Regions from separate parts of the Streptomyces sp. NPDC030991 genome, predicted to be linked through region 1. Evidence: riboswitches for the same ligand, from Rfam matches in the RefSeq annotation. Region 1 holds a riboswitch; each other region holds the start of a gene.

Evidence for each region. A riboswitch is a leader RNA that binds a small molecule or an ion and turns the genes downstream of it on or off. The one in region 1 is predicted to bind cobalamin.
Region 2: it holds a riboswitch for cobalamin, as region 1 does, so the genes downstream of both, ACZ45E_RS06470 (prenyltransferase/squalene oxidase repeat-containing protein) here and nicT (Nickel transporter NicT) in region 1, are expected to answer to the same signal.
Region 3: it holds a riboswitch for cobalamin, as region 1 does, so the genes downstream of both, cobN (cobaltochelatase subunit CobN) here and nicT (Nickel transporter NicT) in region 1, are expected to answer to the same signal.

What each region holds. Positions count from the first base shown of each region.
Region 1 covers NZ_JBVIFR010000013.1:160,398-164,647, reverse strand. Annotated here, with positions in the region: gene rho (transcription termination factor Rho) at 1-200, shown strand, start outside; gene ACZ45E_RS24595 (GNAT family N-acetyltransferase) at 230-721, shown strand; gene ACZ45E_RS24590 (inorganic diphosphatase) at 894-1,319, shown strand; cobalamin riboswitch at 1,348-1,567, shown strand; gene nicT (Nickel transporter NicT) at 1,600-2,721, shown strand; gene ACZ45E_RS24580 (CaiB/BaiF CoA transferase family protein) at 2,798-3,988, shown strand.
Region 2 covers NZ_JBVIFR010000003.1:65,577-69,826, forward strand. Annotated here, with positions in the region: gene ACZ45E_RS06465 (flotillin family protein) at 1-946, shown strand, start outside; adenosylcobalamin-variant (AdoCbl-variant) riboswitch at 1,374-1,448, shown strand; gene ACZ45E_RS06470 (prenyltransferase/squalene oxidase repeat-containing protein) at 1,554-2,786, shown strand; gene ACZ45E_RS06475 (SCO2322 family protein) at 2,783-3,436, shown strand; gene ACZ45E_RS06480 (energy-coupling factor transporter transmembrane component T) at 3,441-4,250, shown strand, end outside.
Region 3 covers NZ_JBVIFR010000004.1:186,461-190,710, reverse strand. Annotated here, with positions in the region: gene ACZ45E_RS09560 (cobalamin biosynthesis protein CobG) at 1-1,423, opposite strand, end outside; cobalamin riboswitch at 1,483-1,637, shown strand; gene cobN (cobaltochelatase subunit CobN) at 1,674-4,250, shown strand, end outside.

The sequences.
Region 1 (4,250 bases):
TCGACATCACCCCGTCCGGCACGCGGCGCGAGGAACTCCTGCTGTCCGCCGCCGAGTCGGCGGGCGTACGCGGTCTGCGCCGGGCCTTCCAGAACAGGGACGGCCAGTCCTCCTACGAGACACTGCTCGACACCCTGCGCCGCACCCCCGACAACGCGGCGTTCCTGCGCCAGGTCCACTCGACGCTCCCCACGAGCTGACGCCGCCCCGGATACGTGATACTCGCAGTATGACTCCGAGTGTTACGCGCCCCGGCGACGGTCCCGCCGTCACCCTGCGCCGGGCCACCGCGCGCGACGCCAAGCGCCTGACCCGGCTCGTGCGCGGCTCCCGCGCCTACGAGGGCCCCTACGCCGCGATGGTCGCGGGCTACCGCGTGGGGCCCGACTACATCGAGGCGCACCGGGTCTTCGTCGCGGCCGGCCGGGCCGACGACCGCGTGCTCGGCTTCTACTCCCTGGTCCTCGCCCCGCCGGAGCTGGACCTGATGTTCGTCGCGAACGACGCGCAGGGTCTGGGCATCGGGCGCCTGCTCGTCGCGCACATGCGCGAGGAGGCCGCCCGCGCGGGCCTCGACCACGTGCGCGTCGTCTCGCATCCGCCCGCCGAGGGCTTCTACCGCGGCATGGGCGCCCTGCGCACCGGCACCGCCGCCGCGTACCCGCCGGCCGTCGCCTGGGACCGCCCCGAACTCGTCTTCCCCATCTCCCCCACGCGCTGAGTAGCTCCGCCACGGTCACGGGGGTTCCGCCCGCGCCGCGCACGGCGCACACTCGGTGCATTCGAGCGGGCGGCAATGCGGCAAGGAGGCCACATTGGGCGGCAGCGAGACGCGCGGCGACGCGTTCGACGTGATCGTGGAGATCCCGCAGGGCTCCCGGAACAAGTACGAGATGGATCACGAGCTCGGGCGGATCCGGCTCGACCGGATGCTGTTCACCTCGACCCAGTACCCCGCGGACTACGGCTACGTCGACGGCACGCTCGGCGGCGACGGCGACCCGCTGGACGCGCTCGTGCTCACCGCCGACGCGACGTTCCCGGGCTGCACCATCGAGTGCCGGGCCATCGGCATGTTCGTGATGAGCGACGAGAAGGGCCCGGACGAGAAGGTCCTCTGCGTCCCCGCCCACGATCCGCGCCACGCCTCGATCCAGGACATCGAGGACATCCCCGAGTTCGACCGCCTGGAGATCACCCACTTCTTCGAGGTCTACAAGGACCTGGAGCCCGGCAAGTCGGTGGAGGGCTCCCACTGGGAGGGCCGGGACAAGGCCTACGAGGAGATCGAGCGGGCGCGCGGGCGCCGGCAACGGTAGCCGCCCGCGGCGCCCGGGGAGGCGTCGTCTATGGTGGGCGGGCCGTGGTGCTCGGGAAGACCGGTGACGGCCCGCAAGGGTCAAGTCCGGAGCGGCCCTCGCCACTGTGATCGGGTTCTCCGCCGCCCTCGGGCCGGCGGGGACCACGCCGCTCCACCGGGCCACTGGCTGTCGCGAGGCAGCTGGGAAGGCAGGAGCGGCGGGGCACGCCCGTAAGCCAGGAGACCGGCCGCGGCATCTCACGAAGTGATTCCACGAGGTGCTGGAGCGTGATCAAGGCATGACCCTGCCCGGGAACTCCCCTGCGCGGCCCACCGGCCCGCACCCCGAGCCCACCTTCCGCTGGCGCCGTGAGGACACCGTGCGCACAGCGGGTCTCATCACGGTGATCGCGGCGCTGCACGTCGTCGCGTTCGGCGTACTGTTCCTCCTCGTCGTCCCCCGGCACTACGAGGTCGGCGACAAGGCCTTCGGCATCGGCCTGGGCGTCACCGCGTACACGCTCGGCATGCGGCACGCCTTCGACGCCGACCACATCGCCGCGATCGACAACACCACCCGCAAACTGATGGCGGACGGCAAGCGCCCCGTCTCCGTGGGCTTCTGGTTCGCGCTCGGCCACTCCAGCGTGGTCGTCGCGATGGCCGCGCTGGTCGCGGGCGGCGCGGCCCTCGCCGGCATCCTCCTGAACGACGAGTCCCGCACCCACCAGATCCTCGGCGTCGTCGGCACCACTGTCTCGGGTACGTTCCTGTACCTCATCGCCGCCCTCAACCTCGTGGCCCTGCTGGGCATCCTGAAGGTCTTCCGGGCGATGCGCGAAGGCACGTACAGCGAACGGGAGCTCGAACAGCACCTGGACTCCCGGGGGTTCATGAACCGGATCCTCGGCCGCTTCACCCGGTCGATCACCCGGCCGGGGCAGATGTACCCGCTCGGCTTCCTCTTCGGCCTGGGCTTCGACACGGCGACCGAGGTGACCCTGATGGTGATGGCCGGCAGCGGCGCGGCGGCGGGTCTGCCCTGGTACGCGATCCTGTGCCTGCCGCTGCTGTTCGCCGCGGGCATGAGCCTGTTCGACACGCTCGACGGGACGTTCATGAACTTCGCGTACCAGTGGGCGTTCTCGAACCCGGTGCGCAAGGTGTTCTACAACCTCACCATCACCGGTCTCTCCATCGCGGTGGCGTTCTTCATCGGCACCATCGAGCTCGTCGGCGTCCTGCACGAGAAGCTCTCGCTGACCGACGCGGTGACCGGCTGGATAGCGGGCCTGGACCTGGACAACGTCGGCTATGTCATCGTCGGCCTGTTCGTGCTCGTGTGGGCGGCGGCGATCGCCTACTGGCGGCTCGCGCGGGTCGAACAGCGCTGGTCGGCGCGGGTCGCCGAGGGCGGTTGACCCTCCGCCGCGGGGCGTTGCGACGGCAGGACGGCACGATGGCACGACGAGACGGACCGAGCACGGAGGAACCCGTATGAGCACCGCCCCCCTGCCCCTCGCGGGCGTCACCGTCGTCAGCCTGGAACAGGCGGTGGCCGCGCCGTTCGCCACGCGCCAGCTGGCCGACCTGGGGGCGCGGGTGATCAAGGTCGAGCGGCCCGGCGACGGTGACTTCGCGCGCCGCTACGACGAGACCGTGCACGGCCAGTCCAGCCACTTCGTGTGGCTGAACCGCTCGAAGGAGTCGGTGACGCTCGACGTCAAGACGGACGGCGGGCGCGCGGCCCTGGAGCGGCTGCTCGCCGGGGCGGACGTCTTCGTGCAGAATCTGGCGCCCGGCGCAGCGGCCCGACTCGGCCTGACCGCACCGGAGTTGGCGGAGCGTCACCCGTCGTTGATCGTCTGTGACATCTCCGGTTACGGCAGCGACGGGCCGTGGTCCCACCGCAAGGCGTACGACCTGCTGGTGCAGTGCGAGACGGGTGTCGTGTCGGTGACGGGCGCGCCCGACGCGCCCGCCAAGGTCGGCATCGCGATCGCCGACATCGCGGCCGGCATGTACGCGTTCTCGGGCATCCTCACCGCCCTGTACGAGCGCCGGGACACGGGCGTCGCGCGCGCGGTGGAGGTGTCGCTGTTCGAGGCGCTCGCGGAGTGGATGGGTTACCCCGCGTACTACACCGCGTACTCGGGCCGCCAGCCGGAGCGGGTCGGCGCCGCGCACGCGACGATCGCGCCCTACGGTCCCTACGCGGCGGCGGACGGCGGCACGGTCCTGCTGGCCGTCCAGAACGAACGGGAGTGGGCCTCCTTCTGCGCCGGTTTCCTCGGCGACGCCGGGCTGGCCGAGGACCGGCGCTTCCACCGCAACTCGGCCCGGGTCGCGCACCGCGCCGAACTCGACGCGATCGTCACGGCGCGCTTCGCCGAACTCGACGCGGGGGAAGCGGTCGCCCTGCTGGAACAGGCCAAGGTCGCGAACGCCCGCCTCAACACCGTCACCGACTTCCTGGACCACCCGGTCCTGACCGGCCGCGACCGGTGGCGCGACGTCAGCACCCCGGGCGGCCCCGTCCGGGCGCTCGTCCCGCCGGCGACCCTGCGCGGCGTCCGCCCCCGGATGGACCCCGTCCCGGCGGTCGGGGAACACACGGAGGCGGTGCTGGAGGAGTTCGGCTACGACGCGACGGCGATCCGGGAACTGCGGGCGGCGGGGGCGTTCTGAGGGGCGCGAATGGGGCCGTTCGGCCCCTCACAAGGGTCACTCGGCCCGCTCCCGGCGAAGGCCCTCACTGAGATGCTGCTGCGCAGAGCCTCCCGTGCCCTCGCTCTCCCGCCGCGGCGCATGGTCGAGGCACCCGGGCCCGCCGCCCGCACGAGGGGGAGCTGCGGACGGCGGGCCCGGTGACGGGGCCACGCTCGGGGGCGGTGGAGGAGCGGTAGGGTGTCGCGTCAGCCGTCACGCGCCCGATCGCCCAGGAGTACGT
Region 2 (4,250 bases), on a different contig from region 1:
CGGCAACGACCAGGAGTCGATCGTCAACGCCGGCCAGCGGTTCCTCTCCGACCAGGACCAGATGTCCATCCTGACCGGGCGGATCTTCGCCGGCCATCTGCGGTCCATCATCGGCTCGATGACCGTCGAGGAGATCGTCACCGAGCGACAGAAGCTCGCCACCGAGGTACTGGACACGTCGAAGTCCGAGATGGCCAAGATCGGCCTGCACGTCGACTCGCTCCAGATCCAGTCCATCGACGACGGCGACACCGGGTACATCGAGGCCATGTCGCAGCCGCACAAGGCCAACATCCGGCGGGCCGCGCAGATCGCCCAGGCCCAGGCCACACAGGCGTCCACGGAGGCGGAGCAGGCGGCGGCCCGGATGCAGGCCGAGTTCGCGCGGCAGACCGCGGTCGTGCAGGCCGAGTACAGCGCCCAGGTGGACCGCGCCAAGGCCGAGGCCGAGCAGGCGGGTCCGCTGGCGCTGGCCCGCGCCCAGCAGGAAGTGCTGGCCGCACAGACCGAACTCGCCCTCAAGCAGGCCGAACTGCGCGAGAAGCAGCTCATCGCGGAGATCGTGAAGCCCGCCCAGGCGGACGCGGAGCGCATCCGTGTCCTGGCGCTGGCCGAGGCCGAGCGCATGAAGATCCAGGCGGAGGCCGCCGCGTCGTACGACCGGGTCGCCCTCGACCGCATGCTCATCGACCAGCTGCCGCAGATCGTGAAGGAGGCGTCCGCGGGGCTCGCCGGGGCGAACGTGAACGTCCTGAACGGCGCGGACGGGCTCGGCGAGATCGCCGCCGGGCTCGTCGGGCAGGGCCTGACCATTCTCGACTCGGTCCGCAAGAACCTGAGCGGGCAGGAGGGGACGGCGGCGCCGGGTGCGGTGATCGAGCGGTATCTGGGGGCGCCGGCGCCGGCGCCTCGGGCGGGCGATGACGGGCCCGTCGACGTTCGGTGACGCCTTCGCTGGGGCGGGCGGGAGGGGCGGGGTTTGTCTCGCCGGCGCCTCTCGCCGGCCGGCGGGGCGTCGTGTGTGCTCGGGCCCCGGCCCGGGCAGGGGGCTCTCGCCGTGCGGGTGGGGGCTGCTCGGCGGGTGCGGGTCCGCGGTGGTTGCTCGCGCCGTTCCCCGCGCCCCTTACGGGGCTCGGTTCGGCGCCGGATGTGCCTCTCGTCCTGCGGGCGGGGGGCCTCTCGCCGTGCGGGCGGGGGCTGCTCGGCGGGTGCAGGTGCGTCGTGGTTGCTCGCGCCGTTCCTCGCGCCCCTTGCAGGGTTCGGTTCGGCGCTGGATGTGCCTCTCGCCCCTGGCGGGGCTGGGTTCGCGCGGGGGCGCTTTCGCTCTCTCGGGGGTGGGAGCGGGTGGCCGGTACAGTGGGCGGGTCGTCATACGCGCGTGCGAGGGGAAGCCGGTGTGAGTCCGGCGCTGATCCCGCAGCCGTGAAAGCCGGAATGCCTCGGGCGCGTCATGATCGGCTCAGGACCGTCGAGGCATACGGAACCGGAGCCGCCCGGTGCCTGTGTGTGCCGTGCCGCCCGGGTCCCCCGCAGGGAGAGGCACCCGCCCCACCATGAACATTCGCCGCACCGCCGCGCTCGTCGCCGCGACCGTCGTGATCGGCGCCGTGAGCGCGCAGGCCGCGTTCGCAGAGGGTGCGGACAGTGCCTCCCCCTCCCCGAAGGCCGTCGTGCCGTCGGGCCTCTACGGAAAGTCCGACCCCACCTACGACGGCGTGTGGCGGCAGTCCCTCGCCCTCGTCGCCCAGGACACGGCCGGGGTGAAGCCGGCGGAGAAGGCCATCGCCTGGCTCGCCGGGCAGCAGTGCGAGAACGGCGGCTTCGCGGCGTTCCGCGCCCGGCCCGGCGCGGCGTGCGACGCCAAGACGGCCCTGGACAGCAACAGCACCGCCGCCGCCGTACAGGCCCTGGCCGCGGTCGGTGGCCGGGACGGCGAGGTCGCCAAGGGCGTCGACTGGCTGAAGAAGAACCAGAACGGTGACGGCGGCTGGGGCTACAACCCCGGCGGCGCCAGCGACGCCAACTCCACCTCCGTCGTGCTCGGCGCGCTCGCCGCCGCGGGCCAGAAGCCGGCCGACGTGACGTCGGGCCCCGGCAAGTCCGGCCTGGACGCCCTCGCCTCGTTCGCCCTGCCCTGCTCGGACGGCAAGAGCGCCGGGGCCCTCGCCTACCAGCCCGACAAGAAGGGCAGGCTCGCGGCCAACGCCGACGCCACCGCGGCCGGTGTCCTCGGCGCGCTCGGCACCGGCTTCGCACCCGGCAAGGGCAAGGCTCCGGACGCGTACACCTGCGAGGACGGCAGGGCGCCCGAGGACATCGCGCACAACGGCGCCGTCTACCTCCAGAACCAGCTCTCCACCCACCTCTACCTGAAGTCCCAGCTGGCCGGCGCCGAGGACCAGCCCGACTACGGCAACACCGCCGACGCGGTCGCCGCCGTCGCCGCCGCGGAGGGCATCAAGTACACGAAGGACCCCTACGCCTGGCTGGAGAAGAACGCCAAGGGCTGGGCCGCGCAGTCCGGGCCCGCGGCCTACGCCCAGCTGATCCTCGCCGCGCACGCCACCGGCAACGACCCGCGCGACTTCGGCGGCACCGACCTGGTGAGCGCCCTGAACAAGACCGGCCCCGCGCCCGCCTCCGCGAAGTCCGCCGACGACGGCGAGAAGAAGGACGACGAGAGCGACGGCGGCGGCTTCGGCACCTGGTGGATCGTCGGCGTCATGTTCGTCGCCGCCGTAGGCGCCGGTTTCCTGCTCAGCGGCCGCAAGAAGCAGCAGCTGTGACCCGCAGGGGGACGGCCGGGCTCATACTCGGCCTGCTGCTCGCGCTGCTCACGCTCACGGCGGCTCCGGCGCAGGCCGCGGGGTACCGGTACTGGTCGTTCTGGGAGCGGGACGGCGGGTCCTGGACGTACGCGTCGCTGGGCCCGTCCGGGACCACGCCGTCCGACGGTGACGTACAGGGGTTCCGGTTCGCGGTGAGCGCGGACACCAAGGACGCCACGCAGCCGCGCGGCACCGCCGACTTCACCGCCATCTGCGCCGGCACCCCGGCCAGGGACGGCGACAAGCGCGTCGCCCTCGTCATCGACCCCGGCACCGCGCAGGACGCGCCGGGCGGCGAGACCCCGCCGAAGCTCCGCACGGCCTGCGCGCGGGTCGGCGAGGACGCCACCACCGCCGACGCGCTCGCCTCCGTCGCGAAGCCGCTGCGCTACAACAGCAACGCGCTGCTGTGCGCCGTATCCGGGTACCCGCGGACGGGCTGCGGCGAGCAGGTGACCAAGGAGTTCGCCGGGTCCGGCGAGGCCGCGGACACCTCTCCGGCGAAGCCCTCCCCCGCCGGTCCGTCCGTCGGTGTCATCGCCGGTGTCGTCGTCGTCGCCGCGCTCGGCGTCGGCGCGATCTGGCAGGCCAAGCGCCGCCGCGGCTGACGCGATGACCGGCCGTACGCTGCGGGCCCCACAGGCCCACCGTTCCAACGCCGTGCATCCGGGCGCCTGGTGGCTCTGGGCGCTCGGCCTCGGCACGGCGGCCTCCCGCACCACGAACCCGCTGCTGCTGGCTCTCCTGATCGGCGTCGCCGGATACGTGGTGGCGGCGCGGCGGACCGAGGCGCCGTGGGCGCGTTCGTACGGGGCGTTCGTGAAGCTGGGCCTCGCGGTGATCGGGATCCGCCTGGTCTTCGCCACGGTCCTGGGTTCGCCGATCCCCGGCACGCATCTGCTGTTCACGCTGCCCGAGGTGCCGCTGCCCGACTGGGCGCAGGGGGTGCGGATCGGCGGCAAGGTCACGCTGGAGGGCCTGACGTTCGCGTTCTACGACGGTCTGAAGCTGGCCGCGCTCCTCGTCTGCGTGGGCGCGGCGAACGCCCTCGCCTCCCCCTCCCGCCTCCTCAAGTCGCTGCCGGGCGCGCTGTACGAGGCGGGGGTCGCCGTCGTGGTGGCCATGACGTTCGCCCCGAACCTGATCGCCGACGTACGCAGGCTGCGCGCGGCCCGACGGCTGCGCGGCCGCCCGGACAAGGGCATGCGCGGCCTGCTCCAGGTGGGGCTCCCGGTCCTGGAGGGCGCGCTGGAGCGTTCGGTGTCCCTGGCGGCCGCGATGGACGCCCGCGGCTACGGCCGCACGGCCCAGGTCCCCCCGGCCGTCCGCCGCGCCACGGCGACGCTCACCCTGGGCGGCCTGATCGGGGTCTGCGCGGGCACGTACGGCCTGCTCGCCGCGTCCGGTGCGGGCTACGGCCTC
Region 3 (4,250 bases), on a different contig from region 1:
CGTCGGCGTGGGACTTGGCACATCCGGGCCGCCCGATGCAGGCGCCCGTCCTGGCCCAGGGGGACGCGGCATCCGTCACCAGCCCGGCCCGGGCCAGCTCCCCGGCGTCCGCCGCCGTGGCCCCGGGCACCACGATGTCCCGCCAGGGGGTCAACCGGATCTCCCCGGGTGGTAGTCGGGCGGCGAGCGTGGTCAGTGCGGTCCATTGTGGGCCGGTGATGGATCCGAGGGGGGCGGTGACCCGGAGGGCCCGGTCCGTTGCGCGGGGCCCGGAAAATTCAGCCGCTCCGGCTGCTCGCGTGGAGGTGCCGGGTTCGGAAAATTCGGCCTCTCCGGTCGCTCGCGTGGAGGCGCTGGGTCCGGCAAATTCGGCCCCTTCGGCTGCTCGCGTGGAGGTGCCGGGTTCGGCAAATTCAGCCTCTCCGGTCGCTCGCATGGAAGCGCTGGGTTCGGAAAATTCAGCCCCTCCGGCGATTGAGGAGCGGGGTCCGGGGCGGAGCCCCGTGGCCTCGGCGTCGGCGCCGGGTGCGCTCTCGTCGTCGGGTGCGGATGCGTCGTGGCTGGTCGCGCAGTTCCCCGCGCCCCTGGCAGGGTTGACCTCGACCCGGGCGGGAGCGGACGCGTCCCCCGCGCCCCTGACGGGGCTGGTCTCGACCCGGGCGGAAGCGGACGCGCCCCTGACGGGGCCGGCCTCGATCCCCGATTCAGTCAGTCGGGCAGCGACAAGGCGGGCCAACTCGCCCCCGGGCAAGCCGAGTTCGGAGACCCGCCAGACCCGCCGGCCGGCAACCCCCCGCGCCGCCCCGACGAATACCTCGGCCGCGACAACCGCGGCCCGCGCCGCGTCCTCGTACCGCACACGGAACTCCGCGCCCCCGACGGCAAGCACCGCCCCGCCCCCGGCGACCCCGCGCAGCAGCACATCGGGCCCGAGCCCGGCGACATCCCCGCGCCCGTCGTCCAGCGCGAAGAGGAACCGCCCGGAGAGCCCTGGAGTGACGGAACTCGCACAGAGCTCCGCGTCGACCCCGGTCAACCACCCGCGTACGTCGACGAACCCGTCCCCGTCGAGCCCGGACATCGGCGAAGCCACCACGTTGCGGACCCGCTCGTGCGCGGCGGACGGCAGCAGCCCGGCCGCGCCGAGCAGCTGGGCCAGTTCCGCGCCGCACCCCTCGCGCAACCCCCGCACCTGCACATTGCCCCGCGACGTGAGGTGCAGCGTGCCGTCCCCGAGCCGCCGGGCCGCGTCGCCGATGGCCCGCGCCCGCGCCACGTCGAGGACCCCGCCGGGGATGCGGACCCGGGCCAGGAACCCGTCGTCCGCCGCGTGCAGCCGCAGCGCGCCGGGGCAGGCGTCACCCCGGAACGTTCCGGATGTTCCGGGCGTACCGGGATCACCGGGTATGGGGGAGGCGGGCATGCGACGGAGCATACCCACCGTCTGTGACGGGCATCCCGTACCAGGTCACGCCCCCGCCCCGTACGATGAGCCGCGGCGGTCCTGTCCGGCCCGCCGCCATCGCCGCGACGGCGACAGGGGAGGAAGCCCGGTGTGATTCCGGCGCGGTCCCGCCACTGTGAGCCCTCTTACGAGAAGAGGGTGAGCCAGGAACTCCCGCCGTCCAACGACCACCCGGGGCGCGGACACCCCGAGGAAGGCCAGACGACGCATGCCCCAGCACCCCACGGAGCTCACGCAGCCCGCTCAGCCGTCGCGGATCCTGCTCCTGTCGACATCCGACACGGACCTGCTCAGCGCCCGCGCGGCGAACGCCGCCCACGCCGCCCACGCCGCGGACACCACCGACGCCGCGGTCACGTACCGCTTCGCGAACCCCTCCCGGCTGGACGTCGAGACCGAGCTGCCGGAGCTTCTCGACGGAGTCGGCCTCGTCGTCGTACGGCTCCTCGGCGGGGTGCGCGCCTGGCAGGACGGCATCGACCGGCTGACCGCCGCCGGGCTGCGGCTGGTGCTGCTCAGTGGTGAACAGGCGCCGGACGCCCAGCTGATGGCGGCCTCCACGGTCCCCGTCGGCATCGCCGCCGAGGCCCACAAGTACCTGGCGCACGGCGGCCCGGCCAACCTGGCCCAGCTGGCCCTCTTCCTCTCCGACACGGTGCTGCTCACCGGCCACGGCTTCGAACCGCCGGCGCCCGCGCCGACCTGGGGCCCGCTGGAGCGCGCCGCGTCCACCGCCGACGGCCCGACGGTCGCCGTGCTCTACTACCGCGCCCACCACATGAGCGGCAACACGGCCTTCGTGCACGCCCTCTGCGACGAGATCGAGCGCGCCGGAGCCCGCCCCCTCCCCCTGTACGTGGCGTCGCTGCGCGCCCCCGAACCGGGGCTGATCGACGCCCTGCGCCCCGTCGGCGCCATCGTGACGACGGTCCTCGCGGCCGGCGGCACCCGCCCCGCCGAGGCGAGCGCGGGCGGCGACGACGAGTCGTGGGACGCGGGCGCCCTCACCCAGCTCGACGTGCCGATCCTCCAGGCCCTGTGCCTGACCTCGTCCCGCGCGGACTGGGCGGAGAACGACGAGGGCGTCTCACCGCTCGACGCCGCGAGCCAGATCGCGGTGCCGGAGTTCGACGGACGCCTCATCACCGTCCCGTTCTCCTTCAAGGAGATCGACGAGGACGGCCTCCCCGCGTACGTCGCCGACCCCGAGCGCGCCGCCCGCGTCGCCGGGATCGCCGTCCGCCACGCCCGCCTGCGTCACATCCCGGCGCGGGAGAAGAAGCTGGCCCTCGTCCTGTCCGCGTACCCGACCAAGCACTCCCGGATCGGCAACGCGGTCGGCCTGGACACCCCCGCCTCCGCGATCGTCCTGCTCAAGCGCCTCATCGAGGAGGGCTACGACTTCGGGGACACGGCCGAGATCCCCGGTCTCGCCTCCGGCGACGGCGACGAGCTGATCCGCGCGCTCATCGACGCGGGCGGCCACGACCAGGAGTGGCTCACCGACGAGCAGCTCGCACGCAACCCCGTACGCATCCCGGCCGCCGACTACAAGCGCTGGTACGCGACGCTGCCGCAGGAGCTGCGCGACGGTGTCGAGCGGCACTGGGGCCCGCCGCCCGGCGAGATGTTCCTCGACCGCTCCCGCAACCCCGAGGGCGACATCGTCCTCGCGGCCCTGCGCCGCGGCAATCTGCTCGTCCTCATCCAGCCGCCGCGCGGTTTCGGCGAGAACCCCATCGCGATCTACCACGACCCCGATCTGCCGCCCTCGCACCACTACTTGGCGGCGTACCGCTGGATCGCGGCGTCCTCGGCCGACGGCGGGTTCGGCGCCGACGCGATGATCCACCTCGGCAAGCACGGCAACCTGGAGTGGCTGCCCGGCAAGAACGCGGGCCTCTCCGCCGCCTGCGGGCCGGACGCCGCCCTCGGCGACCTGCCGCTCGTCTACCCGTTCCTCGTCAACGACCCCGGCGAGGGCACCCAGGCCAAGCGCCGCGTGCACGCCACACTCATCGACCACCTGGTGCCGCCGATGGCGCGCGCCGACTCCTACGGCGACATCGCCCGCCTGGAGCAACTCCTCGACGAGCACGCCCAGATCGCCGCCATGGACCCGGCGAAGCTCCCGGCGATCCGGGCCCAGATCTGGACCCTCATCCAGGCGGCCAAGCTCGACCACGACCTGGGGGTCGAGGACCGCCCCGAGGACGAGGGCTTCGACGAGTTCATCATGCATCTCGACGGCTGGCTCTGTGAGATCAAGGACGCCCAGATCCGCGACGGCCTGCACGTCCTCGGCCAGGCCCCGGCCGGCGCCGGCCGCGTCAACCTCGTCCTCGCCATCCTGCGCGCCCGCCAGATCTGGGGCGGCAACCAGGCCCTGCCGGGGTTGCGGGAGGCGCTGGGCCTGGACGAGTCCGCGGCGACGCGCACCGATGCGGATGCGGCCGAGGAGTCGGCCCGGGTACTGGTGGAAGCCATGGAGGCGGCCGGCTGGGACCCGGGCGCGGTGTCGGACGCGGTGGCGTCGGCCGGCCTCACGCCACGGGGCTCCGCCCCGGACCCCGCTCCTCAATCGCCGGAGGGGCTTGATTCGCCCGCCCCGGACCTCGCTCCTCGAACGCCGGAGGGGCTTGATTCGCCCGTCCACCAGATCCTCGACTTCGCCGCCCGCGAGGTCGTCCCGCGCCTGGACGGGACCACCGCCGAACTCGACAACTCCGTACGCGCGTTGGAGGGCCGCTTCGTTCCGGCGGGCCCGTCCGGATCGCCCCTGCGC